DNA from 2 places in the Lysinibacillus sp. NPDC048646 genome. Region 2 is predicted to be linked to the other one. Evidence: a T-box and tRNA genes for the amino acid it is inferred to sense, from the RefSeq annotation. Region 2 holds a T-box; the other holds one or more tRNA genes.
The links. The T-box of region 2 lies ahead of tyrS (tyrosine--tRNA ligase). A T-box ahead of a tRNA ligase gene usually reads a tRNA of that ligase, here a tRNA-Tyr.
Positions count from the first base shown of each region.

Region 1: it has a tRNA-Tyr gene. The T-box ahead of tyrS (tyrosine--tRNA ligase) is inferred to sense a tRNA for this amino acid. The anticodon was not compared.

Region 1 covers NZ_JBNNLZ010000026.1:474-15,459, forward strand. The annotation lists gene mbcS (acyl-CoA synthetase MbcS) at 1-1,341, opposite strand, end outside; tRNA gene ACQKII_RS20355 (tRNA-Asn) at 1,615-1,691, shown strand; gene ACQKII_RS20360 (ABC transporter ATP-binding protein) at 2,246-3,019, shown strand; gene ACQKII_RS20365 (AMP-dependent synthetase/ligase) at 3,034-4,956, shown strand; gene ACQKII_RS20370 (branched-chain amino acid ABC transporter permease) at 4,931-5,815, shown strand; gene ACQKII_RS20375 (branched-chain amino acid ABC transporter permease) at 5,820-6,881, shown strand; gene ACQKII_RS20380 (ABC transporter substrate-binding protein) at 6,943-8,199, shown strand; gene ACQKII_RS20385 (ABC transporter ATP-binding protein) at 8,228-9,019, shown strand; tRNA gene ACQKII_RS20390 (tRNA-Glu) at 9,337-9,411, shown strand; tRNA gene ACQKII_RS20395 (tRNA-Val) at 9,486-9,561, shown strand; tRNA gene ACQKII_RS20400 (tRNA-Tyr) at 9,577-9,660, shown strand; tRNA gene ACQKII_RS20405 (tRNA-Gln) at 9,680-9,754, shown strand; tRNA gene ACQKII_RS20410 (tRNA-Lys) at 9,771-9,843, shown strand; gene rocF (arginase) at 10,024-10,929, shown strand; gene sigW (RNA polymerase sigma factor SigW) at 11,060-11,623, shown strand; gene ACQKII_RS20425 (anti-sigma factor family protein) at 11,637-12,260, shown strand; gene cdaA (diadenylate cyclase CdaA) at 12,410-13,246, shown strand; gene ACQKII_RS20435 (CdaR family protein) at 13,239-14,279, shown strand; gene glmM (phosphoglucosamine mutase) at 14,615-14,986, shown strand, end outside.
Region 2 covers NZ_JBNNLZ010000009.1:42,674-57,659, forward strand. The annotation lists gene ACQKII_RS11850 (ATP-binding protein) at 1-869, opposite strand, end outside; gene ezrA (septation ring formation regulator EzrA) at 1,055-2,755, opposite strand; gene hisJ (histidinol-phosphatase HisJ) at 2,912-3,706, shown strand; gene ACQKII_RS11865 (GAF domain-containing protein) at 3,731-4,210, shown strand; gene ACQKII_RS11870 (sensor domain-containing diguanylate cyclase) at 4,304-6,187, opposite strand; gene rpsD (30S ribosomal protein S4) at 6,658-7,260, shown strand; gene ACQKII_RS11880 (iron-containing alcohol dehydrogenase) at 7,887-9,092, shown strand; gene ACQKII_RS11885 (cobalamin-binding protein) at 9,221-10,030, shown strand; gene tyrS (tyrosine--tRNA ligase) at 10,087-11,355, opposite strand; T-box leader at 11,424-11,627, opposite strand; gene ACQKII_RS11895 (transglycosylase domain-containing protein) at 11,730-14,741, shown strand; gene ACQKII_RS11900 (NAD-dependent epimerase/dehydratase family protein) at 14,834-14,986, shown strand, end outside.

The DNA of each region.
Region 1 (14,986 bases), on a different contig from region 2:
TTCTTGTACAGCTTCATGTTTGTTTAAAGCGTCTTCTACTTCAAATGGCCCAATCGTATAACCCGAAGAAATAATAATATCATCACCGCGACCTTCAAACCAGAAGTAGCCGTCCTCGTCGCATTTTGCTTGGTCACCTGTAATGTACCAATCACCCCGGAAGGCGGCATGTGTGCGCTCAGGCTCACGATAATACTCTTTAAATAATGCAGGAGATGATTTATGCACAGCAATATCTCCAACTTCTCCTACGGGTGCCTCATTACCTTCTTGGTCAATAATGCGGACAATATTACCAGGTGTCGGAACACCCATAGAGCCAGGGCGTAATTCGGTATTTTCAAGTGTCCCAATTAGTAGCGTGTTTTCTGTTTGTCCATAGCCATCACGCACTTTAAGGCCAAAGTTTTGCATAAATGTTTCAATTACTGGACGATTCAAAGGTTCCCCAGCTGAAACAGCACTTCGTAGAGCTGATAGATTATAATCTTTCAGACTATCAATCTTCGCAATAATACGATATTCGGTTGGTGTGCAACAAAGGACATTTACCTGCTCATCTTGAATGAGTTGAAGATACGTTTTTGGATCAAAACCGCCGTGATATACGAATGCTGTTGCTCCAAGCATAATTGTTGATAAGAATGGGCTCCAAATCCACTTCTGCCAGCCAGGTGCCGCTGTTGCCCAAACTAAGTCACCTTCACGTACACAAAGCCATTGAGAAGCTGCTGTTCGAATATGTGCATACCCCCAGCCGTGTGAGTGAACGACACCCTTAGGCTTACCCGTTGTACCCGAAGTATAAGAAAGAAATGCCATATCGTCACGTTTTGTCGCAACTGCTGTAAATGTAACAGGTTGTGTACTTGCTAGTTCATCTAAAGAAGTCCAATTAGCATTAGCGTTGCCAATGACTAACTTATTATTCAATGCATCAACTGTTGAAGTAATACGGTCTACCTCACAAGTAAATGCTTCATATGCAATAACTGCCTTTGCAGAAGAGTGCTCCATACGATATTCTAGATCACTTGCACGTAACATCTCCGAACACGAGATAGGAACGATTCCCGCCTTTAAACAGCCAAGGAACACGAAGTATGCTTCTGGTAGGCGTGGGATGATGACTAATACACGGTCGCCTTTTTGAAGCCCCTTATTTGTGAAGGCATTTGCGTATTGATTCATTTTTTGAATAAGCTCAGCATAAGAAATTCCGCGACGTTGTTGTTGTGCATCTAGCCAGCGTATTGCCTGGCGGTCACTATCTAAGGAAAATTTTTCTAACTCCTCTGTAATGTTATAAAGTTCTGGTGCGATTAAATCATTTGTTACCATATGAACAGTCCTCCCCAAAACAAATTTAATTGAAAATTCTTGAAACTATTTTTATTTTAACAATTACAATAATATACAGCAAGAATTTTTGATACATAAAATAGAAATATTAGATTTAATGGAGAACTATTAGTGTTTTTGTAAAGGAAAATAGTAACTCTATAATTAATATAAAAATTATTATAAAAAGGGATTGCATAATTTACAATCCTTGCTATAATAATAAATGTGCTTAAGTGGTTGTTGAAAAACAACTAAATTGAATAGTGTTGTTCCGAAGTAGCTCAGTTGGTAGTAGCACCTGACTGTTAATCAGGTTGTCGCAGGTTCGAGTCCTGCCTTCGGAGCCATTTTTTTTTGTCTTTTTTCTGCTATCCCTCTTAAAACACTTCTCATGATTCATCTTCCAAAGTGGAGTATGCCTTCACATGATAGAAATATTTCAGTCTAATACACTATATCTCCTTTATAAATGAACGTCTCCTACAATGATATTCAAAAAATCAAAAACAAATCCCATTACTTTTCTAACAAATCCCTTCTTATTACAGTTATTTCCAGCACCTAGTATAGAATTATTTTCTATTTTTATAAATAAATTAGTTATATTATAATATATATTTTCAATTTGAATTTCTATTGGTTTGAAGGGAGTAACGTATAATTATAATGTTAAAATATATTTTATTACTATTTAAAAATAATTAATTTATTTAAGATGTGTACTCATTACTGAAGTGCGTGTTTTTTTCTTAGATAAACAGAGTATAAACGAGAAAAAATTAACTTAAGTAAAAAAATTGTTAGAAAAATCCGACAATTTAGATTGACAACATTATTCTAGTTAAAGTAATATTCAGAGCAAGATGTTAATGCACGCTTAGATAGCCAAGGGGGAATTCAAGTGGGGCCTATTTTAGAGATTGAAAATGTCTCTTTGCAGTTTGGTGGCATCAAAGCATTAGATAGTGTCACTTATCATATAAACCAAGGTGAAATCTTTTCGCTGATTGGTCCTAATGGAGCTGGGAAAACAAGTATGCTGAACTGTATCAGCGGTTTATATCAACCGACAAATGGCTCCATTCGGTACAAAGGGCAAGAAATCATCAATATGAAACCATACAACCGCACGACTTTAGGGATGGCACGAGCCTTTCAAAATATCGCGTTGTTTGCGCATATGTCGGTACTCGATAATTTAAAACTAGGAAGACATTCATTGATGAAGTCAGGCATTTTTAGTGGAGGGCTTTATGCTGGAAAAGCTTCTAAAGAGGAGATTGATCATCGGCGAAAGGTAGAAGAGGTCATCGAATTTTTAGAATTGCAGGATATACGCCATACGCCAGTTGGTACGCTATCATACGGGTTACAAAAACGCGTGGAAGTTGGACGTGCTTTAGCGCTTAATCCAGAGTTGATTTTATTGGATGAGCCTATGGCGGGGATGAACAATGCCGAGAAGGATATGATGGCCAGGTTCATACTAGATATACATGAGGTGATGGGAACGACAGTCGTTTTAATTGAGCATGACTTAGGGATTGTCATGAGTCTGTCTGATCATATCGCTGTATTGGATTTTGGGAAGTTAATTGGATTTGGGACACCGAAGGAAATTCAACAAAATCCAGATGTAATTAAAGCATATATTGGTGAAGAAACCGTTACTTAAGGGGGAGAGACTGAATGGTCATTCATAAAACATTACCTACTCTTTTAGCGGAGCGAGCAAAAAATGAGCCGAATGCGGTTGCGCTAAGACAAAAATACTTAGGTATATGGAATGAAATAACTTGGCATGATTATTTGAAGAACGTGGAATTATTAGCGGCTTCACTTTCGCAGCAATTTCACTTTCGGAGTGGAGAAAAGCTTGCGATTATTGGCGAAAATCGACCGCAGTGGCTATATGCGCAAATGGCAACCCAATTGCTAGGTGGCATTTCGGTAGGGATTTATCAAGAATCATTACCAGATCAGGTGGAATTTTATTTAAACGATTGCAAAGCAAGAATTGTCATCGTGGAAGATCAAGAACAAGTAGATAAACTGCTAGAAATAGAGGGTCGTATTCCGCTTGTAGAACATATTATTTACTACAATAAGCAAGGGTTACGCCATTATAAACATCCTAAACTTAGTTTTTTAGATGACTTTATGAAAAAGGGAGAAGATTTATTAAAGCAGCAGCCTAATTTTTACGAAGAGCAAGCGAGCACGCTAGACACACATAGCCCGGCTGTGATTGCCTATAGCGCCGCAACATCGGGCAGGCCAAAGGGAGCTTTATTGACACATTTTAATTTAATCAATGCAGCAAAAAATTTAACGGAGGAAGAGGAAATGAAGAAAAATGATGATTACTTTTCATTTTTACCGTTGTCATGGGTAAATGAAAAAGTAGTTAGTACCGTTGTGCCGTTAATTGTTGGATTCGCTATTAATTTTCCAGAAAAGCCGCATACTGTAATGGTTGATTTGCGAGAGATTGGTCCGCAAACATTGCTCGCACCCCCTCGTGTGTATCAATCGTTAATGTCTAGCTTTACAATTCGGATGGAAGGGGCTAGCTGGTTTAAAAGAAAAGTGTATGGCTTCTTTAAAAAGTACGGGGATAAAAAAGCGGAAGCGGATGCCAATAATGAAGTGCTATCAGGTATGGATAAACTGATGTACTTTTTAGGCAACGTCATTATTTTTAGTGCTATTCGCGATCACTTAGGGATAGCTAGGCTTAGAAGAGCGTATGTTGCGGGGGCGGCGTTGCAACCGGATGCCTTCCATTTCTATCACAGTATCGGCGTGAATTTAAAGCAAACATACGGTGGGACAGAAGTTGCAGGTATTGCATTTGTTCAGCCAGATCGTCAAATCAAGTCAGGAAGCTCAGGCATCCCAATTCCAAATACGGAAGTGAAAATAGGAGAAGACGGTATCGTTTATATGAAAAACAATGCCATTTTCTCGGCGTATTTGAATGAGGAAGACCAAAAAGAAGTGGTTGATGGTTGGCTGTCACTAGGTGATCATGGGTATCTTGACGAGCAAGGCCATCTTCATATTTTAGATCGACAAGAAGACCTCATCACGAATTCAGCTGGTGAAATTATTTATCCGAGATTAGTAGAAAATGAGTTAAAGTCAAGTCCATATATTCAAGAAGCGGTTTGCTTCGGTAAAGATAAGCCATACATGACCGCTATTTTAAATATTGATATGAATAGCGTCGGGAGATGGGCGGATAAAAACCGCGTTTTATTTACAGAATATTCAGACTTATCAAGAAACTTGAAAGTTGTAGAGCTCATTGAGCAACAAGTTGAACAATTAATGAGTGAATTGCCTCCGCAATACCGTGTGAAAAAGTTTTCTATTTTACACAAGCAATTTACGGCAGATCAAGGGGAATTAACGCGCACGTTAAAAATCCGCCGAAACTTTGTTGAACAAAAATATAAAGAATTAATTGATGGCATGTATACAGATACACAAGAAGTGTCATTAACACCTTCACATGCCGAATCCGTAGAGGAAGAAGTAAGTTTACGTGTTATTCAATTAAAAATTGAACAGGGGTGGCATGATGACATTCTTTTTACAAATGCTTAGTAACGGAATTGTAGTAGGAAGTATATACGGATTAGTGGCACTTGGATTCGTATTAATCTATCGAGCAAGTGGTGCGCTAAACCTAGCAAATGGTGAATTCGTTTTATTTGGTCCTTATATTTGTTTAGTGCTGTTAACGTCATACAAGGTTCCGTTCTATATCGCCATCATTATTACGTTAATTGTAAGCGCGATATTAGGATTAATTGTAGAGCGACTTGTTGTTCGTCCATTACAGCATGCACCGGCTATTTCAGTTATCATGGCGACGCTCGGATTGGCGAATTTATTGGCTGGGGCTATCCATATGATTTGGGGACATGGCACGAAAATCTTCCCACCAGTATTTCCACAAACACCGGTTCAATTTGGTGGGGTAATTGTAACGCCAGTTTATTTATGGTCATTTGTCATTGTTATCGTATTGTTAATTGTTTTCACAATCTTCTTCAAGTATTCGAAAATTGGCTTAGCGATGCGTGCGGTTGCAGACGATCAAGGAGCTGCACAATCGGTAGGGATGAGTGTGAAATTTGTTTATGCTGTAACATGGTCGATCGCAGCAATGGTAGCAGCGATTGGTGGAGTTTTACTAGGGAACATTAGTGGTGTAAGTCCAGTCATGGCGACAATTGGTTTAACGGTATTACCAGTTGTTATTTTAGGGGGACTAGACAGTGTAGCAGGTGCTATCATCGGTGGATTTTTAATCGGCATTGTTCAAAATATTGCGGGAGGCTACTTAGATCCGCTTGTAGGTGGCGGCTTAAAAGAAGTTGTGCCGTTTATCATCGTACTGTTGATTTTAATGGTAAAACCACACGGATTATTCGGCAGCAAGGGTATAGAGAGGGTGTGACGGTGTGAGGAATATATTTGTTCGTGAAAGTGGCAATTATAAAACATCTTATGTAGGTGATATGAAGTTATTTGGTACGGTTAGTGGAAAAGTTAAAATCGTAGTGATTGTTGGCGTTTTATTGCTAGTACCGCTATTTACTTCAAACTACTGGGTAGGGTTATTAACGCTCTGTGCCATTTCAGCTATTGGTGCAATAGGGTTAAATATTTTAACAGGATTTACAGGGCAAATTTCGATTGGAGTAGGAGCGTTCCTAGGTGTAGGAGGCTATACGTCGGCGATTATCACATCTACATACGGGCTTAACTTCTGGATCTCTTTGCCATTAGCCGGATTAATTACAGCCATTGTAGGTGGTATTTTCGGATTACCAGCATTACGTTTGAAAGGTTTATACTTGGCAATCGCTACATTAGCGGCGCAAGTAATTATTTTATTTATTATTAGTCGATGGACAAGCGTAACTGGTGGTACATCAGGGATGGTGCTAAGCCGTCCATCGATTGGGTCATTCTCATTCAAATCTAATACATCTTATTATTACTTGTCTATTGCGATTTTATTGTTAACGGTGCTGTATGCAACGAATCTATTACGCACGCGAGTAGGGCGAGCTTTCTTAGCTGTTCGAGATCGCGATATAGCAGCACAAATTATGGGGATTAACTTATTCAAATATAAAGTATTAGCATTTGCTGTAAGTTCATTTTTCGTAGGGTTAGCTGGTGCTTTACTAGCTCACTATACGATGATTGTAAGTCCAGAACTTTATAGTACAACGGTATCCATTGAGTACTTAGCGATGATTTTAATCGGTGGTTTAGGCAGTGTTTTTGGGTCTATTCTTGGGGCGGTATTTATCACACTATTACCGATTGGTTTAGGAACTGCAATCGATTTGGTTACAGTATACTTCCCAGATTTAAATCAATTATTATCTGCATTTAAAGAATTTGCATTTGGTTTAGTCATTATCCTGTTTTTAATTTTTGAACCAGGAGGGCTAGCGCATATTTGGTTAAATATTAAGAAGTACTTTAAGCTTTGGCCATTCTCGTACTAGTGCCTGCGGGGGAAATTAAATATATAAATACAAAAATACACAAACAGTAGGGGGAATTGATGTGAAGAAAAGCAAGAAACTATTATGGTTGCTATTGAGTGCTTTATTTGTACTTGTACTAGCAGCTTGTAATGGCGATGGTGGCTCGGCAACAGATAGCGATACACAAGGCGATAGTGGTACAAATACAGGAAGTAACACAGATAGTAATGCCCGTGAAGTAGTAATTGGGGGACTATGGGATTTAACAGGTGGTACATCTGATGTAGGTGCACCTTTTGCTGAAGGGGCAGAAGCATATGTAGAATATGCTAATTCAAAAGGGATCGAAGGCTTAAATATTAAGTTAATCGGTAAAGACTATGGTTATGTTATTCCAGAAGCACAAAAGTTATATCAAGAGCACCGTGACAAAGCTGGTGCACAAGCAATTATTGGTTTCGGTACAGGTGATACAGAGGCTTTACGCCAGCAAGTAGCTGCCGATGAATTCCCATTCGTATCAGGTTCATTATCGGAGAACTTAAATGATACAAAGGAATCGCCATATAACTTCTTAGTGGCAGCTTCGTATTCTGACCAAGGTCGTGCATTATTAAAATGGATTAAAGAAAATCATGAAGGCGGCGAGCCAACAGTAGCATTACTTTACAATGATACAGCGTTCGGCCGTTCTCCAGTTGAAGATATGAAAGCGTATGCAAAAGAAATCGGTGTTAAAGTTGTGGACGAGCAAGTAATCGACGTAAAAGCAACAGAAGCACAATCACAATTATTAAATATGAAAAAGAAAGACCCAGACTATGCAATCATTCAGCAAACTTGGGCAGCAACTTCTACAATTTTACGTGACGCAAAAACATTGGGAATCGATACACAATTCATGGGTCTTAACTGGACTACAGGTGAAGGTCTATTTGATAATGTAGATGCGGCAACTGCTGAAGGATATATGGGCGTACTGATCAACTCTATGCCAGGTGATGAAGTGCCAGGGATGGCTGAAATAGAAGAATACTTGACAGGCAAAGGCAAAAAAGACGAAGACATCAACCAAAAATTCGTACAAGGTTGGGTAACAGCGAAAATTATGGTTGAAGCTATTAAAAAAGCAGCTGAATTATATCCAGATGGTGACATTAAAGGTGCTCAAATCCGTGAAGGTATGGAGTCTTTAACAGACCTAGACTTAGGCGGTGTAGCAGCAAATGTATCATTCTCAGCTAACAACCATGCAGGTACAAAAGAAATTCGTATTGGTGTTGTAAAAGACGGCAAATGGGAAGCAATTACAGATTACATTAGTTTCGAAGATTAATTTTCTGTAATAGAAAGGAGGGACTTACATGCTTCAGGTAAATAATTTAGAGGCTGTTTATCAAAAAAATATCCTAGCATTAAGAGGAATGTCCCTCCATGTACCCGAAGGGAAAATTGTTGCGCTTCTCGGTAGTAATGGAGCGGGTAAGTCCACAACTTTAAAAGCTATTTCAGGTCTCCTCGTGGGTGATGGAGGAAAGATTACAGATGGTACGATTGAGTTTCAAGGCGAAGTCATCAATGATATTATGCCAGATGTCCTTGTGAAAAAGGGAATTTTCTTAAGTATGGAAGGGCGTCGTGTTTTCAAAGACTTAACAGTAGAAGAAAATTTGATTGCAGGGGCCTATACACGAAAAGATCGCGGTAATATTAAGGCGGATATTGAAAAAATATACGGCTATTTCCCGAAACTAAAAATGCTCCAATCACGTAAAGCGGGTTATTTATCGGGTGGTGAGCAGCAAATGTTGGCGATTGGGCGCGGCTTGATGGCTAAGCCAAAGCTATTATTACTCGATGAGCCGTCTTTAGGGATTGCGCCGCTGTTAGTACAAGAAATCTTCCAAAACATTAAAAAGATTAATGAAGAAGAAGGTATGACTATTCTAGTAGTTGAGCAAAATGCCAATGTTGCATTATCGATTGCACACTCCGGCTATATTATGGAAAATGGCCGCGTAGTGATGCAAGGGGATGCAGCTAGCCTATTATCCGATAATGAAATTAGTGAGCATTATTTAGGGATAGGAAAAGAAGGCAGTAAAGACTACAAAGAAGCAAAATCATATAAACGACGCCAACGTATCGTTTGGTAAGAATAGTAGCTGCTACAGTAATTTGTAGCAGCTTTTTTAGGCAATTAATGATGCGTTTAAACTAATTTATTCCAATAAAAGTGAGGTTATTTTAAATCTACTCATTCTCAATGAATCTACAACTACGATCATAGTAGGTAGAAGCTACATTTAAATTGATTGTAGATAAATGATTGAGAAGATGGTAGGATTAAGTTAGGTTTTTGAACATTTTCATAAGCAAATATTTAGTTTTAAAAAATTTTAAAAAATGCTTGCTAAGTATAAAAAAAGATGTTATTATAAATCTTGTCTTGTTGAGAACAATGTAACATGTCGGCCCCTTGGTCAAGCGGTTAAGACACCGCCCTTTCACGGCGGTAACACGGGTTCGAATCCCGTAGGGGTCACCATTTCCTTGGCGTTGTAGTAATGCAAAGGCTTAAAAAGAATAAATAAACTGTAAAGAAATTACACCTGTTTTTATGGAGGATTAGCTCAGCTGGGAGAGCATCTGCCTTACAAGCAGAGGGTCGGCGGTTCGAGCCCGTCATCCTCCACCATATAGTGTTAATTTCGGAGGGGTAGCGAAGTGGCTAAACGCGGCGGACTGTAAATCCGCTCCTTAGGGTTCGGCGGTTCGAATCCGTCCCCCTCCACCAGTTTTATTTATACAATGATTGGGGTATAGCCAAGCGGTAAGGCAACGGATTTTGATTCCGTCATGCCCTGGTTCGAATCCAGGTACCCCAGCCATTCATTTCTTATATTTGAGCCATTAGCTCAGTTGGTAGAGCATCTGACTTTTAATCAGAGGGTCGAAGGTTCGAGTCCTTCATGGCTCACTTTTCTATAGAATATATTCAAAAGTGTCACATTAACTACAGATACTAATCTCTTACTGAAAACAGTAGGAGATTTTTTTTGCCTTCTTTGACTGCATGAATATGCAAAAATGTGTTGAGTTGAGCCAAAGGCATTGTTGGCTTTACAATGGTTATACAACACAGAGGGGGTATAAAATATTGAATAAACATAGTATTTCAATCATTGGAGTGCCGACAGATTACGGACAAACACGCAGAGGAGTAGATATGGGGCCAAGTGCTATTCGTTATGCAGGTATTGTTGATCGTTTAGAAGCGATTGGTCATGAGGTACAGGATCAGGGAGATATCCGTGTTAATCATAAACAAGAAAATGCAATTATTGATAAACAACTGTTAAATTTAGAAGAAGTCGTCGATATAAGTACTACTTTGGCAAGCAGAGTATATGAAGCGGTTGAGCAGAAGAAGTTTCCACTTGTATTTGGTGGAGATCATAGCATTGCAATCGGCACGCTAGCTGGGCTTGGTGAACATTATAAAAATTTAGGTGTTATCTGGTTTGATGCACATGCAGATTTAAACACGCCAGATACAACTCCATCTGGTAATATTCATGGGATGCCGCTAGCTGTTAGTATTGGACTAGGACATGATCGACTTGTACAAATTCGTAACTATGCACCGAAAATTAAACCTGAAAATGTCATTATAATCGGAGCTCGTTCAGTAGATCCTGGAGAACGTGAACTGATTCGTCAACAAGGTATAAAAGTCTATTCAATGCACGAGGTAGATCGACTAGGTATGACTCGTGTTATGGAGGATGCTCTTTCCTATTTAAAAGAACGCAAGGTAGATGGTTTACACTTATCGCTTGATTTAGATGGCCTAGATCCGCTGTATACACCTGGGGTGGGAACGCCGGTACCTGGTGGGATGACATACCGTGAAAGTCATTTAGCGATGGAAATGTTACAGGAATCAGGTATACTTACATCCGCTGAATTTGTAGAGGTTAACCCGATATTAGATGAAAAGAACAGAACAGCAGATGTTGCAGTAGCATTAATGGGCTCATTATTTGGAGAGACCCTCGTATAATAAAATTGTCAAAAAAATGCCTATTGTCGCATCGAATAAAAATCTTTTGTTATAATTAATTAAAATGAAACTTTTCTTATCGGTGGGTCGTATAGTATAAGACAGTTGTAAAGGTGGAGAAGTTAACACAATGGATGCGTTAGTAAATAAGAGAATAAAACAAGTGCTTAAAGGCGATCAAAACGCATTTGCCGATATTGTGAGTCTCTATCAGCACAAACTGTACCAAGTATGCTACCGGATGTTAGGCAATAAACAAGAATCAGAAGACATTGCACAAGAAGCGTTTGTACGTGCCTATATGAATCTGCATACATTTGATCAAAAAAGAAAATTTTCGACATGGCTTTATCGCATAGCGACAAATCTCTGCATAGATCGTATTCGAAAAAAGAAGCCGGATTACTATTTAGATGCGGAAGTAGCTGGTACTGAAGGGCTTGATATGTATTCTCAAATTGCTGCAGATGACCAGTTACCAGAGGAACAGCTAGAGCAGATGGAGTTACAAGATCGTATTCAATATGAGATTGGACGTTTACCGGATAAATATCGTTCAGTTATAGTATTGAAATATATTGAAGAATTATCGTTACAGGAGATTAGTGAAATTTTGGATATGCCTCTTGGTACGGTGAAAACGAGAATTCACCGCGGACGTGAAGCATTACGAAAGCAATTAAACAATCTGTAGGAGGGGGAGCGTCATGAATATTTGTCCAGAGCATATTATAGACTATATGCATGATTATTTAGACGGTGACATTAGTCGTGAGCATGAGCAAGAGTTGAAACAGCATTTGCATTCATGCGGTGATTGCAAGCAATTGATGCAGGAATTAAGTGAAACGATCGCCTTTGTGAAGAGTGCTTCTCATATTACAGCACCTCCGCATTTTGAAGCTGCAGTGATGGCTCGTTTACCCAAACCTAAAAGTCGTGTGGGCATGCAAAAATGGATTCGTCGTCACCCATTATTTGTGGCGGCAGCGGTTTTTTGCCTATTTATGAGTGCTACTTTACTTGGAAGTTTCATGGATGACCAACATTTTTCTGTCACGAAACAGCCGAATCTAGTTGTTGAAGGGCAAACGGTCATCGTACCGAAAGGTGAAGTTGTCAAAGGGGATATCGTTGTAAAAAATGGTGATTTAATTGTTGAGGGGCAAGTAGATGGCAATGTTACTGTTATTAATGGGCAGTACATGGCATCCTCGGCAGTTGTGACAGGTCAAATTGAAGAAATTGACCAAGCGTTTGAATGGCTATGGTATACCATTAAAAATTCATTCAAAGACGCCATGGCATTTGAAGATAAAGAAACTAAATAACACTCTATACGTCCTACATGATAGTGCACGTGAGAGGCTGAGAAGTCTACTCTTTTGAGTAGACTTTTTATTTGAAAAAAGTTACATTTAATAAGAATGTGCTATACTTAAATGTGTATGGATTCGCAATGAAAAGTGGGGGATGCCACGTGCAAATTATCGAACAATTCACGGATTTGACGCCAGTGAACATTGTTATTAACTTCATAGATGTACTGCTCGTTTGGTACGTTGTTTATAAAATCTTAACCCTCATTAAAGGTACGAAGGCTGTCCAATTATTAAAAGGCATTTTCGTCATTATTATTGCGCGCATGGCAACGGACTTTTTAGGGTTAGAAACATTAGGTTGGATGCTAAAACAGGTGATCGAGTTCGGTTTCTTGGCGATTATTATCATCTTCCAACCTGAAATTCGACGTGGACTTGAACAGATTGGACGAGGAAAGCTATTCCAACGTTCAACGAGCCAAGTAGAAGAAGAGCAGACAAGACTTATTGAGGCTATGAAGAAATCCGTTAGTTATATGGCAAAACGTCGTATTGGGGCGTTGATTTCTATTGAAAAAGAAACAGGTCTGAATGAATATATTGAAACGGGAATAGGCTTGAATGCTGAAATTTCATCTGAACTACTCATCAATATTTTTATACCGAATACACCACTTCACGATGGAGCGGTAATTATGCAAAAGGATAAGGTAACGGCAGCGGCCTGTTATTTACCTCTTTCTGAAAGCCCGTTTATTTCAAAAGAACTTGGAACACGACACCGTGCGGCACTTGGCTTAAGTGAAGTGACAGACGCCATTACGATTGTCGTATCGGAAGAAACAGGAGCCATTAGTATTACATTAAACGGTAATCTACATCGCAATCTTTCTCTAGAGGAATTCGAAACTCTATTACGTAGAATGTGGTTCGGATCAGTACAAGAATCGAATACAGCCTCTAAGTTGACTTGGAGGGGGAAAAAGAATGGATAAAATGATGGATAGCCCTTGGGTATTACGAATTATCGCACTTTTTCTAGCCTGTTTACTGTTTTTCTCCGTTCGTACAGAGTTATCTTCAACAAATAAAACGATAACGAATGAACAGGTGGAAGTGATTCGTGATGTACCTGTAGATGTTTATTATGATGATGAAAGCCTAATTGTGACGGGTATACCAAAAACGGTTAATGTCACAATTAAGGGTCCAATGCCACTTGTTATACAAACAAAAGCGATAAAGGACTTCTCAATATTTGTAGACTTAAACCATTTATTAATAGGTGAGCATAAAGTAGAGCTGCAATACGAAAATATTTCTGATAAGCTGCAAGTTACATTAGACCCAGCGACAATCGATGTGAATATCGAGGAAAAAGTCACACAGGAATTCCGTGTTGATCCGGAGATGAACAACCGTTTAATTGATGAAGGCTATATATTAAAGGGCATGACTGCAAACCCAGCAACAGTATTTGTCACAGGGGCAAAAAGTGCCATTGAGAGCATCAGCTATGTAAAAGCGACAGTAACTGGTGAGCAGGGCTTAAATCAACCTTTCTCACAAGAAGCGGCAGTGAAAGTTTTGGATCGAGATTTAAATAAATTAGATGTGACTATTGAACCAGACAGCGTTAAGGTACAAGTGGATATTGGAGAATACAGCAAAGAACTACCTGTTACGATGAATGAAACAGGTAAAGTACAGGATGGTATAACAATCGATAAATTATCGCTGGATACGACAGCGTTGAGAGTATATGGTAAAAAATCGATTATTGATGTCTTGGCTGAAATTTTGGTAGATGTCGACCTGTCAAAAATTACTGAATCAAAAACATATGAATTTGATGTGAAATTACCAGAAGGTGTGACAAAAATATCTGAATCAAAAGTAAAAGTTAAAGCAGATATTACGAAGGTGGAAGAGGAATCGAAGGAAACTACTACTAATCCAAATCCAAATCCAAATCCAAATCCTGAAGAAACTGAACCTGATACAATTACAGAAGATATTGATTCTTAAACAATAACTGACTATAATTTTATTTTGACTCAGTGGCAAACTTAAGAAACAATACCTTGTTGGCTGAAACCTCTAGGAGATGCCGTGGATACAAACCTAGACACATTGTTTATTTGTCCGAAATGCGAAAAAGTATGTTAAGCATGATAAAGAAACGATATAGCAAAGGTTCTATGCACGAGAGCGTCAGGTACAATTCGTAGGGGTGTAATTAATAGTTACTAACAAATGAACGAAAATAGACTTTTCCAAAAGTAAGCAGACGAGCCGTCCAATTGTCTACAAGAGACAAGCGTGATTTAGGTCGTCTTGCATTGAAGGAGAGAACAATTAGAATGGGTAAATATTTTGGAACAGATGGCGTCCGTGGCGTCGCGAATAGTGAATTAACACCGGAATTTGCATTTAAACTAGGTCGCGTAGGTGGCTATGTTTTAACGAAAGATGCAACGGAACGTCCAAAGGTATTAATTGGTCGTGACACACGTATTTCAGGTGAAATGCTTGAAGGTGCACTTGTCGCTGGTCTTCTTTCGATTGGCGTAGAGGTGATGCGTCTTGGTGTTATTTCAACACCAGGTGTCGCTTATCTTACTCGAATTATGAGTGCAGATGCAGGCGTCATGATTTCAGCTTCACATAACCCAGTTGCCGACAATGGCATAAAATTCTTCGGTCCTGATGGCTTCAAGCTAACAGATGCGCAA
Region 2 (14,986 bases):
AGATGGACTAACTTAAATCCCCATTCATAATTTATCGGAAACCAATAAGACAATAATTTCTCATCGCTTCCGAGTAAATTGATGAACATCGCACTAATAGTCAATAGTGAAAAATAAAGTAATCTTTTTTCTCTATGTCCAACAAAAAATAAAATAAGTGCGTACACCCCATGCATCAAAAATACGATGGCCACCATTTGTTGCATAGTAATAGAAAATTGTGTCTCACGAGTAATCGACTCAACTTCCCCAAATTTTATGGACCGGACAATTCCGCTATTTCTGGGATCCTTGAAATTTGCAACTTGAACAACTATCTCGATTACGTTGCTACCATTTGTTGGGAAGGATACAGAGTAAGGTATATTATATGCCATTGTTTCTTCCGCTGTTTTCCCTGGCTGACCTGACTTGCTTAACAATCGACCATTTACATATAACTCAGATGAACTTCGAACGCTAGGAATTCGAATACTGTAGGTTTTTTCGTCATTTGGATTGACTAGAATTCGTAAGCGATAAGAACCGTAGCCATATGGAGAATTATCTGCAGATACATAATCGTTCCACCTGCCTGGGACTTGAATAAATTGAGCTCTTTCCTCAATAGAACTTTCTCCCATCAGCCAAACGTGTGGATAAAATTCCCACTGTCCATCCAAAGTAATCGTACGACCGTCATTAGCATCCCATTCCTGTAAATCCAGTTGTCCATTGATAGCATGGGGTTGATCTAAATTATGAAACGTAACAATCCACAGAATTCGTGTCCCTGTAAGAATAATTAAAAATAAACTTACTAAAATATAAATTTTTCCTGTTCTCTTTAAAAAACCTGGCGAAAAGCCTGATTCCCTAAACTTATCCATTTTTCAACATCATACCTCCTTCTTTCTCGAATTTTTCGCCAATAACTTGCATGATAAAATCCAAGCTAATAAAATTTTCTCTCCTCGAAATCCTAATTCTCATAAGAAAACCACCAACTTCTATCCAGTGTGGTGGTTACTCTTTTCTAATATTATAATTTATCATCTACTTGTATTTTTTGGTATTAACGTAAAACTAGATCCTCGGCGACAATTTCCTGAATACGTTTTAAGGCACCTGGCTCCATTTCTTCAACAGCTGTTCCAGCTTCCTCAAGTGCTTTTGTATAACGGAATTGGTGGAATGCTTCTTCTGCTTCTTTTAAACGCACATTTAATTTTGGATTTGTTGCACGATGACGATTGCCATATTGAATAATTCGTTCAATCAACATGACATTCTCAATTAATTCATGTGCCTTCGAATGAACATCCTCAACACAAAGCGTTGCTGCATTTAAGTTATTATGGACTGTTCCCATGTTAAGTGGTACCTCTTGTAAACTTTGCATCACAACATAAATGTGCTCAGCTGCCTCATCTAAACGTGCATCCATCTCTTCAGGAATACCCGGAATATTCGCCTTGTTTAACAGACGGTCCGTGTCCTGCAACGTTTTTTTTAGATTTTCAACTTGTGCACAAGCCTTATTTTCGTCAATGCGAAGCTTTTTCATCGTATTCGATAAACGATCTTGCTCCTCATGAATACGTTCAAGCTCCTCACTTATTTCAATCAATTCTTCCTGCAAACTTGAATAAGCCGATTTTTCTTCTGCAACACGCATCGCTAGTAAATCATAACGACGTTGGAGTGCTTCTAATTGCTTTAAAGCCGCTTTTGGGATTTCAGCATCCTTTTCATTTAGATGATAGCTTTGTTGTACAAAAGTTGCTTCATCACTTACTAATCGAGTAGAGTTAATGACATTTGTGATTGATCCTAATAATCGGTCACAATTAAGATCTACATAATTTTTTGAAATAACCTCTTTTTCAAGAAGGTCATAGAAATGGTCGATTTCTTCATTTATTTCAACGACTCGTGGCTTGACTGCAGATAAATGAAGTTGAGCCAATTCATTTTTTAATGCGGTAAACTCCGTCTCAAGCATGTCCAGTGCCTGTGTCAGTTCTAAATGATGTAAATAATAAGATTTTTCTTCCATTTCTCGTTGACCATTGCGCAATTCTTGAACAGCACCTGGTAATTTCACTTGTAGTTCTGTCAAAATAGTTGGTACATCGTTAATGTATTCAAAAGTCTCTTGTGATTCATGATTTAAGCCAATAACAATTTCACGCGCCTGCAAATAATTACCATCACGAGTAAGCTCATCGAATTCTTCAAACTTCTGAACAAATACTTCAAGCTTTTGCTCAAGTGCTGGTAAAGCTATCCCAAATGAGTGTTGGTGGGCAAGCAAAGTTTTACGCGCTGATCGATAATATTCTTTTAGTTGTTCAATTTCAATACGATTTTTTTCTTCGCTGCCAATTAATTCATTTAATTCTTCTAAAATTTTATCTTTATCTTGTTCACACTTGCGAACATAATCCTCAATTTCACGTTCAATCAACGTTGCTTTTTTAAAACGAAGATGATTTACTTGGTCCTCCGCATCGAATAGGAGTGAATCAATTTTTGTCATATGTACATCGATGACTTCATCCCAACTATTACGCCACCGTTCAAACATTTCTTCCGTTTCACCATTCATGTTTAATGATTTAACTTTAGAAATTTCCTCATTTATGGGATTATTTTGTATTTGTAATTTTTCATTTTCAAGTTGAGCAATAATTGCTGTATGTTTTCGTCGCATCATAAATCCTACTATGGCTAAAATTAATAGTAGGATAATCGGAATGATGATATACTCCATCGTAAGCCCCCTATTCTACAATAAACGAATTGGCTAGTTGTATTTATTATATACTATGTTTTCCCCTTTTGTACTAAAATTTAAGTGTTTTTCAGAAAAGTGCGTACGGCGTTAATATCTAGACATCATTCAAATAGCCAAAGGAGTGTAAACTTTATGAAAAGAGACGGGCATATTCATAGCCCCTATTGTCCACACGGTACAACCGATACATTTACGCAATATATCGAAAAAGCAATTGCTGAAAATTTTAGGGATATTACGTTTACAGAGCATGCCCCATTACCGCCAGGCTTCGTTGACCCTACACCTGGTAAGGACAGCGGCATGAATCCAGACTATTTAATACCCTATTTTGAAGATTTACAGCGATTACAAAATCAGTACGCACAAGACATTCGGATTCGTATCGGGCTTGAAATTGACTACATTTTAGGCTTTGAGCAGGAAACACGTAATTTCCTTGATACATATGGTCATTTATTAGATGATGCTATTTTGTCCGTTCATTTTTTAAAATGGCAGGATAACTTTGTATGTATCGACTATTCAGCAGAAACCTTTATAGATTTTTCAAATAAAATGGGCTCCGTAGAACATGTCTATGATTTATATTACGATACCGTCCTACAATCAATTCAAGCTGGTTTAGGAAAACACAAACCTAAACGTATTGGACATCCATCTCTCATTCATAAATTTCAATTAGCACACAATGTAAAAATTGATGATACAGCCCGGATTCGAGAGATCCTAGATGTAATGAGGCAAGAAGGGTACGAGCTAGACTTGAATAGTGCAGGTTTAAGTAAAGCACATTGTCAAGAACCCTATCCACCATTTTCCTTAATTGACTATAGCAAGTCAATTGGGTTGCCTTTTGTTTTTGGCTCTGATGCTCATGCCGCAGTTGATTTACATCAACATTATAATGTTATATTTCCAAAATGAATAACTTTTAAACGAGGTGCTAGTATGTTTACACAAATAAATTACGAAGGTCCTATTGCTGACCAATATAATGCATTAGCAAAACAATTAGATGCGCTACTCACAGGAGAAACTGACCGCATCGCTAATTTAAGCAACGCTTCCGCATTACTAAACCAATTTCTATCAAATATTAACTGGGTTGGGTTTTATATACTACAAGGTGAGGAACTTATTTTAGGTCCATTCCAAGGTTTACCTGCATGCGTTAGGATCCCAATTGGTCGTGGTGTTTGCGGTGCAGCTGTGGCTAAAAAAGAAACAATTTTAGCAAAAGATGTCTATTTATTTCCAGGGCATATAGCCTGCGATGCTGCCTCACAATCTGAAATTGTGATTCCTCTTATCAAGCAAGATAAAATAATAGGTGTGCTTGATATAGATAGCCCGATTACAAATCGCTTCTCCATCGAAGATCAAGTTGGCTTAGAGCAATTTGTAAAAACATTGCTTCTCCATCTATAAAAACTATTTGCTCATTCGTACGTTAACATTAAAATTGCCCTGAAATGTTGATTTTTCACATATCATTTCGGGGCAAATCTATATTTCATTCTTTTAGGCATTGGTTTGGAGGTAACGATCATGAATACAAAAACGATTTTTCCCACTGTTTTTTGCTTCGTACAAAGCTGTATCAGCATGTAGGAAAACCGATTGAAATGCTGGTTGATAATTTTGATCCCATGTAATGAGCCCTGCTGAAATTGTTACTTGTGGATCTGTGGCGTCTGGAATCATTGTAACTATGGTCGTGGTCAGTTCGAATGATTCTTTTTCATCAATATTTGGCACATAGACTGACATTTCCTCTCCACCCCAACGCGCACAAATACCCCGAGTACCAATCGTTTCATTTAACTTCATCGCAATTTGCACGAGAATCTTATCGCCAATTTGATGACCGTAGGTATCGTTGATGCGCTTAAAATTATCAATATCAATAAGTAAAAACATACCTGATTGATCTTTCTTTAGGGATTTTTCTACATACTGATCTAAATAACTTCTTGCATAAAGCTTTGTTAAATGGTCTCTATCTACCATTTCCTGTAGCTGATTTCGTAAAATGGAGTTTGCAATCGCTAAAGACGAGTGATGGATTAAAGACTGCATTAACTTAAAGCTATCAAATGAAAAGAAATACGGCTCTTTGTGTAGTACGATACTAAAACCGTTTATTTTCTCCTCCATTAAAATTGGAATCGCCATAATCGAACGATATTCTATTTTATTAGGCGTTAATCGGTTAAAGTCGGCAATGAATAACGGATCATTCGTATGTTCAAAATGTTGTTCAACATGTTTAATATACGTTTTACCCTCTTCCGATTTAAATAAAGTTGTACTGGCATCCGTCACTTCAAAGGTATCATCATTTTTAAAAGCAAAACAAACTTCCATTGGTTGAAAAGATTTCATTAATTGTTTCTGTAGGAAAAGCAACATTTCATGAATGTCTATCCGCATATTTAAACGATGCGATGTCTCATTAATAAGTTGCAAGTCGCTTACGAGGCGATGCGATTGATGATATAATTTTGCATTTTCTAGTGCATTTCCTGATGCTTGCGCGAGCATTCGTACAAAGTCCTTTTCAGTCGTTGAGAAAAGATAAGTTGGTGGCGCACTTACTTGCAAAATACCGTAAATAGCTTGTCTTCCTTTTATTGGTGCATTTAATAAACGACAATTTAAGTCACTTGCCAATTCAGTTGTCAAGTCTCCTGAGACAAAAGCTTCAATAGTAGTTGGTCTTTCAGATAAATAATCAAAAAGTTTAATATCGATGGTCGTATGGCGGTCTTGATCATTCGATAGTATAAGTTCAACATTAAATTCTGGGAAATTATCCCTAATATTTTTTAGAACATTTTCTAAAATTAAATCTATGTCCATTGTTGAATGAAATAAATCTGTCATATTATACAATTTTCTATATTGGTCTTCATTCGATTTCACTTCTAAATTTTCACGCAAAATCTGCAAAACCTTCATAAGCGTTTCTACACATTCTTCACCGTAATCAGAAGCCATAAAATTCGTCCAAGCATCTGTTGCTTCCACAAGTAATACTCCAAGGAGATCTTTGCCCTCCGGTTGGAAAAGGACCATATCTGTCATCATGTTATAGGCTTCTTTTTCTTTCAATATATAAGGTAGCTTGACTATTTTTTGTTGATAAAAGCTAGTTTCAATCATCGGCCATGACACAGCATTTAGTTTTGTTTCTATTGTTAACGTAGCTAATTCTTCTACAGGTATTAAACTATTACTTTCATAGCTGAGAAAAGCAGCATTTACAATTTTCAAGTGCTTCTTTAGACACTGCTTTAATGAATCAAAATACTCATTAAAACTGGTCAGTTCTCCATTCGAACTCACCCAAAAGCTCAAAACATCTGATTTTATATATTTTAGCGTTTGTAAATGGTCTGTCATGAAATCACCTTTTCTATATAACGTACAAATCAATTACTATTAACTTATGATATATTATACATAATTTGTGTCATTTTGACTATGTTATTCTGTTTTACTTTTATATTTTACATTTACTACCGTATCTTTAACTATTTCGAAATAGTGAGAAATGTATAAAAAGGAATTTCCTACTATTGTCCCTTTTCAAAAATAGCTATACTAATAATTGACGTCTATGAAATAAGCAGTTACAATGAAGTTTGTGTAAAATAAACGCAGCAGTGGTATAAGCTTAATATTGTATTTTATTCCTCTATTTTAAAGAGTATTACTTAACCATTACTCTCTTACTTGAAAATAGATGGTGTATTGCGTAACCTAATGGCTGCATAGGCGAAAATACATGAAAATAAAATGCGTATAAGAATGGGTACTACTGGTTTTTGTTTTACAACAAAAAAACCAAATTTAAAGGAGGAGACAACAATATGTCTCGTTATACAGGTCCATCTTGGAAATTATCACGTCGTCTTGGTATCTCATTAAGCGGTACTGGTAAAGAAATCGAAAAACGCCCTTACGCACCAGGTCAACACGGCCCGAACCAACGTAAAAAATTATCAGAATACGGTTTACAATTACAAGAGAAACAAAAACTTCGTCATATGTATGGTATGACTGAACGTCAATTCCGTACTGTATTTGACCGCGCTGGTAAAATGAAAGGTGTTCACGGTGAAAACTTCATGATCCTTCTTGAAACTCGCCTTGACAACTTAGTTTACCGCTTAGGTTTAGCTCGCACTCGTCGTGGAGCTCGTCAATTAGTAAACCACGGTCACGTTATGGTAGACGGTAAACGCGTTGATATTCCATCATACAGCGTTAAACCAGGTCAATCGATTTCTCTTCGTGAAAAATCTCAAAACCTATCTGTAGTTGGCGAAGCGATCGAAGTAAATAACTTCGTACCTGACTACTTAGCTTTTGATGCAGACAAAAAAGAAGGTACATTCACTCGCCTTCCAGAACGTTCTGAACTATCTGCTGAAATCAACGAAGCATTCATCGTAGAGTTCTACTCTCGATAAGAGAATCTTTTCGTTAATTGTAAAAATAAAAAACCTACAAACCATGGTATATCAATGGTTTGTAGGTTTTTTTATTTTATATCATCTCTTTGAGGGCTTCCTGATTTTTAACAGACTACGAAGCTTGTGACTGGTATTTAAACCCTATTTCAATTTGCACTCATTAGAGCAAAAGATTTCTGGGGACAATGCAATAATCTATGCATTCCCTACAGTACATTCAATTTTTAGAGAAAACTAATTTACCTAAAAGGTCGTTTTTTTTACATTAAAATAGCAATTCCCTACTTTTTAATCAACATAATCACTACCTATATATTTAATACTAAATATCACTTTTTTACTATTCAACCAGTCTCTAAAATAGAACGAATTTCCAAAATATATATATTACTTTCACAAGAAAGTATTTTCCAAACTATATATACATCAACAATCCTACATAATTAAAGCTTCCACCCTACCATAAATTTATTTAACATTTTTGTAAGATAATAACACGTTAAATATTAACATTTTTAATAAAAATACGAGTTGAATTTTTACAAAAAATAGAATAACATGAATTTCGGAAGGTGGTTCGCCATCATTCAAGCAATAACAATTATTTTAAAGGGGTTGGAAATATGTCAGACGTTCTAAAGCAATTTGTAATGCCGAAAACAAACTTATTTGGACCTGGAGCAATTCAAGAAGTTGGTAAACGCTTAAATGATTTAGAAGTGAAAAAGACATTGATCGTAACAGATGAGGGCTTACACAAATTAGGTCTCTCAGAACAAATTGCTAACATCATTACAGCTGCTGGAATCGATGTTGCAATTTTCCCGAAAGCAGAACCAAATCCAACAGATCAAAACATTGAAGACGGTATCGCAGTATATCATGCTGAGAACTGTGATTCGATAGTATCACTTGGTGGCGGTAGTGCACATGATGCAGCGAAAGGTATCGGAATTATTGCTTCGAATGGTGGACGCATTCATGATTATGAAGGCGTTGACAAATCAGAAAACCCATTAGTGCCATTAATCGCTATTAACACGACAGCTGGTACAGCAAGCGAAATGACACGCTTTACGATTATTACAGATACGGCTCGTAAAGTGAAGATGGCGATCGTTGACAAGCACGTAACACCGCTTGTATCGATTAACGATCCAGAGTTAATGATAGGCTTACCGCCAGCTCTAACAGCTGCAACTGGTTTGGATGCGTTAGCACACGCAATCGAATCATTTGTATCGACAGATGCAACACCAATTACAGATGCTTGTGGTGAAAAGGTACTTCAGCTAGTTCCTGAATACTTACCACGTGCATATGCAAACGGCGCAGATTTAGAAGCACGGGAGCAAATGGTATACGCACAATTTTTAGCAGGTATGGCGTTCAATAATGCGTCACTTGGCTATGTACATGCAATTGCTCACCAATTGGGTGGTTTCTATAATCTTCCACACGGTGTATGTAACGCGATTTTACTACCTCATGTTTGTCGCTTCAACTTAACGGCACGTACAGAGCGTTTTGCAAGAATTGCAGAATTACTAGGACAAAATGTAGAGGGCTTATGCAAGCGTGATGCTGCTGAAAAAGCAATTACTGCCATTGAAAGCTTATCGAAAGACTTAAATATCCCTAGTGGCTTCCGTGAATTAGGCGCGAAGGATGAGGATATTGAAACTTTAGCGAAAAATGCCATGCTAGACGTGTGTGCTGCAACAAACCCACGTAAAGCAACATTAGAAGACATTAAGCAAATTATTACAAATGCAATGGGACCTGTAGTGAAAACAGCAGAGCCGCTTGAAGCTGTTGCACTTTCATAAAATATAAAGAAATGGCGTGTCTCATATTTTGAGGCACGTCTTTTTCTATGAGACAATGAAAACCCAATCATTGTATACAAGGGCTACACCAGCTATACTTTTCTTAAAAGTAAAGGGGGGAAATAAATATGCGTTTAATCTCAATTTGTCCTAGTAATACCGAACTCGTCGCCTATTTAGGTTTGACAGATCAGCTTGTCGGTGTCGATGATTTTTCTGATTGGCCTGCAGCTGTAAATGTACTGCCCAAGCTAGGTCCTGATTTATCAATTAACATAAAGGCATTAGAAGCATTGCAGCCCGATCTTGTACTTGCTTCCTTGAGTGTGCCGGGTATGGAGAAGAATATAGAGGCATTACAAGCAAGAAATATTCCCCATCTTGTCTTTAACGCTAATTCTCTACAAGAGATTGCACATGATCTCCTAACACTTGGTGTAGCCTGTGGTGTTAAGGACCGTGCAAAACAAATTGCTGAAGATTACTTGAACTTTATTGAACAACTTCGTACGATTGCGCAAACAATTCAGGAAAAGCCAACGCTGTATTGGGAATGGTGGCCAAATCCTATTTTTACTCCCGGAAAAATAAATTGGCTCACAGAAATTAGTGCCATCGCAGGAGGCTATAATCTATTTCAAGATGTGGCGTTAGCAAGCGTGCAAACTGACTGGACTGACGTAGTACGACGGAATCCAGATTATATTATGATGGCTTGGGTAGGTGTTGCATTTGAGCGCATTCAGCCAACCAATTTATTGAAGCGTCCACAAGCTCATGAGCTACATGCTGTCCAGTTGAAACAACTCCATGTAATGGAGGAATGGCTTTACTGCCGTCCGTCTCCTCGTTTAGTAGAGGGAGCATACAAGCTAGCGAAACTACTTCATCCCGAAAGTTACCAGCATCTAAATCTTCCTAGCTTTTTAAAATGCTAAAAGGACAACATCCCTCCAATCTACTCGGGGGATGTTGTCCTTTGCAAGTCTAAATTCTAAACAAATTTTACCATATGATATTTTTTCTTACCACGACGGACAATGCTAAACGCGTCTTCTAAACGATCTTTTGCATCGATACTATATTCTAAGTCAGTCACCTTTTCACCATTTACACTAATTGCACCATTTGTAACATCTTCACGCGCTTGACGTTTTGATGATGAAATACCAGCTTCAACTAGTAAGTCCACGATGTTTTTATCCTCTTTTGCCATTTCAATAGAAGGAACATCTTTAAAGGCATCCTTCATTTCTCCAGCTGAAAGTGTTTTTAAATCACCTGAGAATAATGCAGCGGTAATACGAAGTGCTTGGTCTAATGCAGCTTGACCGTGAATTAAGCGAGTCATTTCTTCTGCTAACGTTTTTTGCGCTTTCCGTAGATGTGGCTCTTCTTCAACAGCTATAGCTAATGCTTCGATTTCTTCACGTGTTAGGAACGTAAAGATTTTTAAGTATTTTATAACATCTGCATCCGCTGCGTTAATCCAGAATTGGTAGAATTCGTATGGAGAAGTTTTTGTACCATCTAACCAGACAGCACCACCAGCCGTTTTACCAAATTTTGTGCCATCTGCTTTTGTTACTAATGGAATTGTGAAACCGAATGCTTTTGTTTCTTCTTCATGCGTTTTACGAATCACTTCAAGACCTGTTGTAATATTACCCCACTGGTCAGAACCTCCGATTTGAATACGGCAGTTGTAGTTATTGTATAAGTGATTGTAATCAATCCCTTGAATTAATGTGTAGGCAAATTCAGTAAATGAAATCCCTGTATCAAGGCGTGACGCGATTGTATCCTTAGCTAACATGTAGTTGACATTGATTAATTTTCCGTAGTCACGTAAAAATTCGATTGTATCAATCTTGCTAATCCAATTATGGTTGTTCACTAGTTGTGCACCATTTCCATCTTCAGCAAAATCAAAAATACGTTCTAATTGACCACGAATGCCTTGCACGTTTTTATCGATTTGCTCAACAGTTTGCAATTGACGCTCTTCAGAACGACCAGATGGATCTCCAATCATCCCCGTTGCTCCACCAACAAGTAAAATTGGACGATGACCAGCTTTTTGGAAACGACGCAGTGTCAATAATGGTACGATGTGGCCGATGTGCATAGAATCAGCCGTTGGGTCTACACCACAGTACAAAGAAACAGATTGTTCCTCTAATAGCTTTGCCATACCTTCAGCATCTGTCTGTTGGTAGAGTAGACCGCGCCATTCTAAATCTTGTAATAAGTCGTTTGTCATTGTTCTTCCTCCTAATTTGTATTCTCGCGTGCAGAAACAAAAAAGTCCCTACACGCAAATTAATTGCATGCAGGGACGTTAATAACTAACGCGGTACCACCCAGCTTGAAGATGTCATCCATCTTCCTCTTCATTCAATCGCCTTTATCGCAGGCGCGCACGTCTAAGCTCCAAGCACGTAATTCATCTCTACACTATGACCAGCTTTCACCAACCGCTGGCTCTCTATACAGGGAATATAGACACTACTGCAAACTCTTCATCACTAGAAAACTATAAGCACTATTCTATACGATTCTTTTTCAATGTCAATAACTATGTTCGAGTCAATTCAATATATGCTATAATAGACAAGATTTTAGGAGGTCGATACCTTGAAAGATTGGATTGAGAAAATCAATGCAAAGATCGATGAGTTACTCGAACAAAAATGGATGAAGACATTACGTATTTCAGGCAGTGTTACCTGGAACTTATTTTTACTATTTTTAGTCTTTGCATTGGTAGGCACTGTATTTGTCGGTTCAGTTGGCGCCGGCTATTTCGCCTCACTTGTAAAAGAAGAACCACTACGCTCAAACAAAGAATTACGCGAGCATATTTTCAACTATGAGGAAACAAGTGAAATTTATTTTGCCAACGATATTTATATTGGGAAATTACGCACGGACTTAGATCGTCGTGAAACGTCACTAAGCGCTGTGGCACCAGATGTTATTAATGCCGTACTAGCAACAGAAGATGAATATTTCCGCGAACATAACGGCATTGTTCCTAAAGCTGTAATCCGTGGTCTACTACAGGACGTGACAAATTCCGCAACGCAAACAGGTGGCTCTACATTAACACAGCAGCTTATTAAAAACCAAGTGTTAACAAATGAAGTATCCTATGAACGTAAAGCAAAAGAAATCCTACTCGCTATGCGTTTAGAGCATTTTATGACAAAGGAAGAAATTTTAGAAGCCTATTTAAATATTATTCCGTATGGTCGTAATGCCTCAGGTCGTAATATTGCAGGGATTGAAACAGCAGCTAATGGTATTTTCGGTGTAAATGCGAAAGATCTAACACTTCCGCAAGCCGCATACATTGCTGGTATTCCGCAAGCTCCTTATGCCTATACGCCGTTTACGAATACAGGTGTACTAAAAAGTGAAGAGGCTCTTAAGCCCGGTATTGATCGTATGAAAACGGTTCTTTACCGCATGAAAGAAGCAGGCTATATTGACGGTGCGCAGTACAAAGAAGCACTAAAATATGATATTACGGCAGACTTCCGTTCACCAGAAGTAGCGCCAGAAGATCGCTACCCTTGGTTAACATATGAGCTTGAAAATCGTGCGAAAGAAATTATAGCTGAAAAGCTAGCTAAAGAAGATGGCGTTGACCCTGAACGCTTGAAATCAGAAAAAAAATTAAACGAGAAGTATACGATTTTAGCAGACCGTGACGTCCGTTCAAAGGGCTATCGTATTTATTCAACTATTAACAAAGATATGTACGATGCGATGCAACAAGCCGCTGATAACTTTAAATACTATGGCCATACCTATACAGGTAAAGGCAAAGATCCTGTAACAGGGGAAGAAATAGATATTCAAATGCCTGTACAGGTGGGAAGTATCTTAATCGAAAATAACACAGGCCGCATTTTAAGCTTCCTAGGTGGTCGAGATTTTAAAACTACTGAGTTAAATCATGCGACGCAAGCTTTTCGACCAAATGGTTCAACGATGAAGCCATTACTTGTCTATGCACCAGCAGTAGAATACGGTGTAATTGGTGCAGGTAGCCCGCTAGTAGACGTAAAATTCTCAATCGGCTCTTGGAGTCCCAATAACTATATTACTAGTGATGAGCGTGGACTTATTCCTGCACGTGAAGCATTAGCTGATTCACAAAACTTATCAGCATTACGTTTATATAATGACATCATTAATAGACGTCCTGCTGAGTATTTAGCAAAAATGGGCTTCACAAAGCTACAGCCTGAAGACTATACAAACCTTTCAACGGGTATTGGAGCTTTAGAAGTGGGAACGACTGTTGAAGAAAATACAAATGCGTTTGCAACCTTTGCAAATGGCGGTCAATTCATTGACTCCTATATGATTGAAAAAATTGAAGATTTAGATGGCAATATCATTTATCAGCATGAAGTTGAACCTGTACAAGTATTTAGCCCTGAAACATCGTATATTGTAACAGACATGATGCGTGATGTTTTAACAAAGGGAACAGGAACAACAGCAAGAAATACCCTGAAGTTCTCTTCTGATTTCGCTGCCAAAACTGGTACTTCACAAGAGTACAAAGATGTTTGGTTTGTTGGCTATAACCCGAATGTATCACTCGGCGTATGGATGGGCTATGATAAGCAACGTTCATTATATGCATTTAATAATACGTATTTGCAACCAAGTGTCCGTATTAACAAGCTATGGGGAACTTTAATGAATGCTATGTACGATGTGGATCCAAAATTGATTGATGCCCCTACGAACTTTAAGGCACCAAAGAATGTTGTGACCGCTTCATTCTGTGGTATTTCTGGCTTAGCACCTTCTGCGGCATGTTCAAATGCTGGACTAGTACGCTCGGATTTATTTAATGCGAAAGTATTTTTACCATCACAGCCAGATGATAGCTTAGCATCATCAAGTGTAGTAACGATTAAAGGAAAAACGTACAATGCACATCCAAATACTCCATCCGAGTTTGTAAAATCAGGTGGTGCTGGTATTAATCAAGCCTTTATTAAACGTATGTTAGGCAGACTAGGTGGTAACCCTGGAAGCTTACTTCCTAAAAATTCATCGTTGTCGAACTCGTCCGTATCAGCGGTTGATTTCCCAGCAGATGGAAGCCCACCAGCAACTGTAACAGCAGCGATTAATGGCAACACCCTATCTTGGTCTGGCTCTTCCACCGATGTTGTCGGCTATCGTATATATAACGTGACAAATGGTGGTAATACCCTAGTCAATTCAGTACTCGAAGCGACACAAAGTATGTCAGTCGCAAGTGGACAAGCTTATGTAATTGTTGCTGTCGATATTACAGGTTTGACCTCTGCAAAATCGAATGTCGTTTCTACCGGCGGCAGCGAAAGCGAACCTGATCCGGAAGAAAATCAAGAGCAAACACCTACTCCACCTACAAATGGAAATGAAGGTTCGGGTAATGAAAATGGTTCGAACAACAGCAATGGTTCTGGGAATAATGGCAATGGCTCTGACCCTAACAACGGAAATGGCAATGGCAGTTCAGATGGCTCCAACAATGGCAACGGCAATGAATCTAATGGATCTAACAATGGCAATGGCTCCAATGGAGAAAATAACGGTGGCGCCACACCACCTCCTGAAAATCCAAGCCAATAATAATCAGGCTTACTACATTCAAATTTGAATTGTAGTGAGCCTGTTTTTTTGTCATGATAGAGAAGACAACTAAACGAAGGGATGGTTAAAGTATGAAAATTTTAATTTTAGGGGGCACACGTTTTTTTGGCAGAAAATTAGTGGAGCTTTGCCTTCAAAATAACCATGACGTGACAATATTAACACGTGGTCTAAGTGGGAATCCTTTTGGATCTCATGTAAAGCAACTGATTGCTGATCGAGAT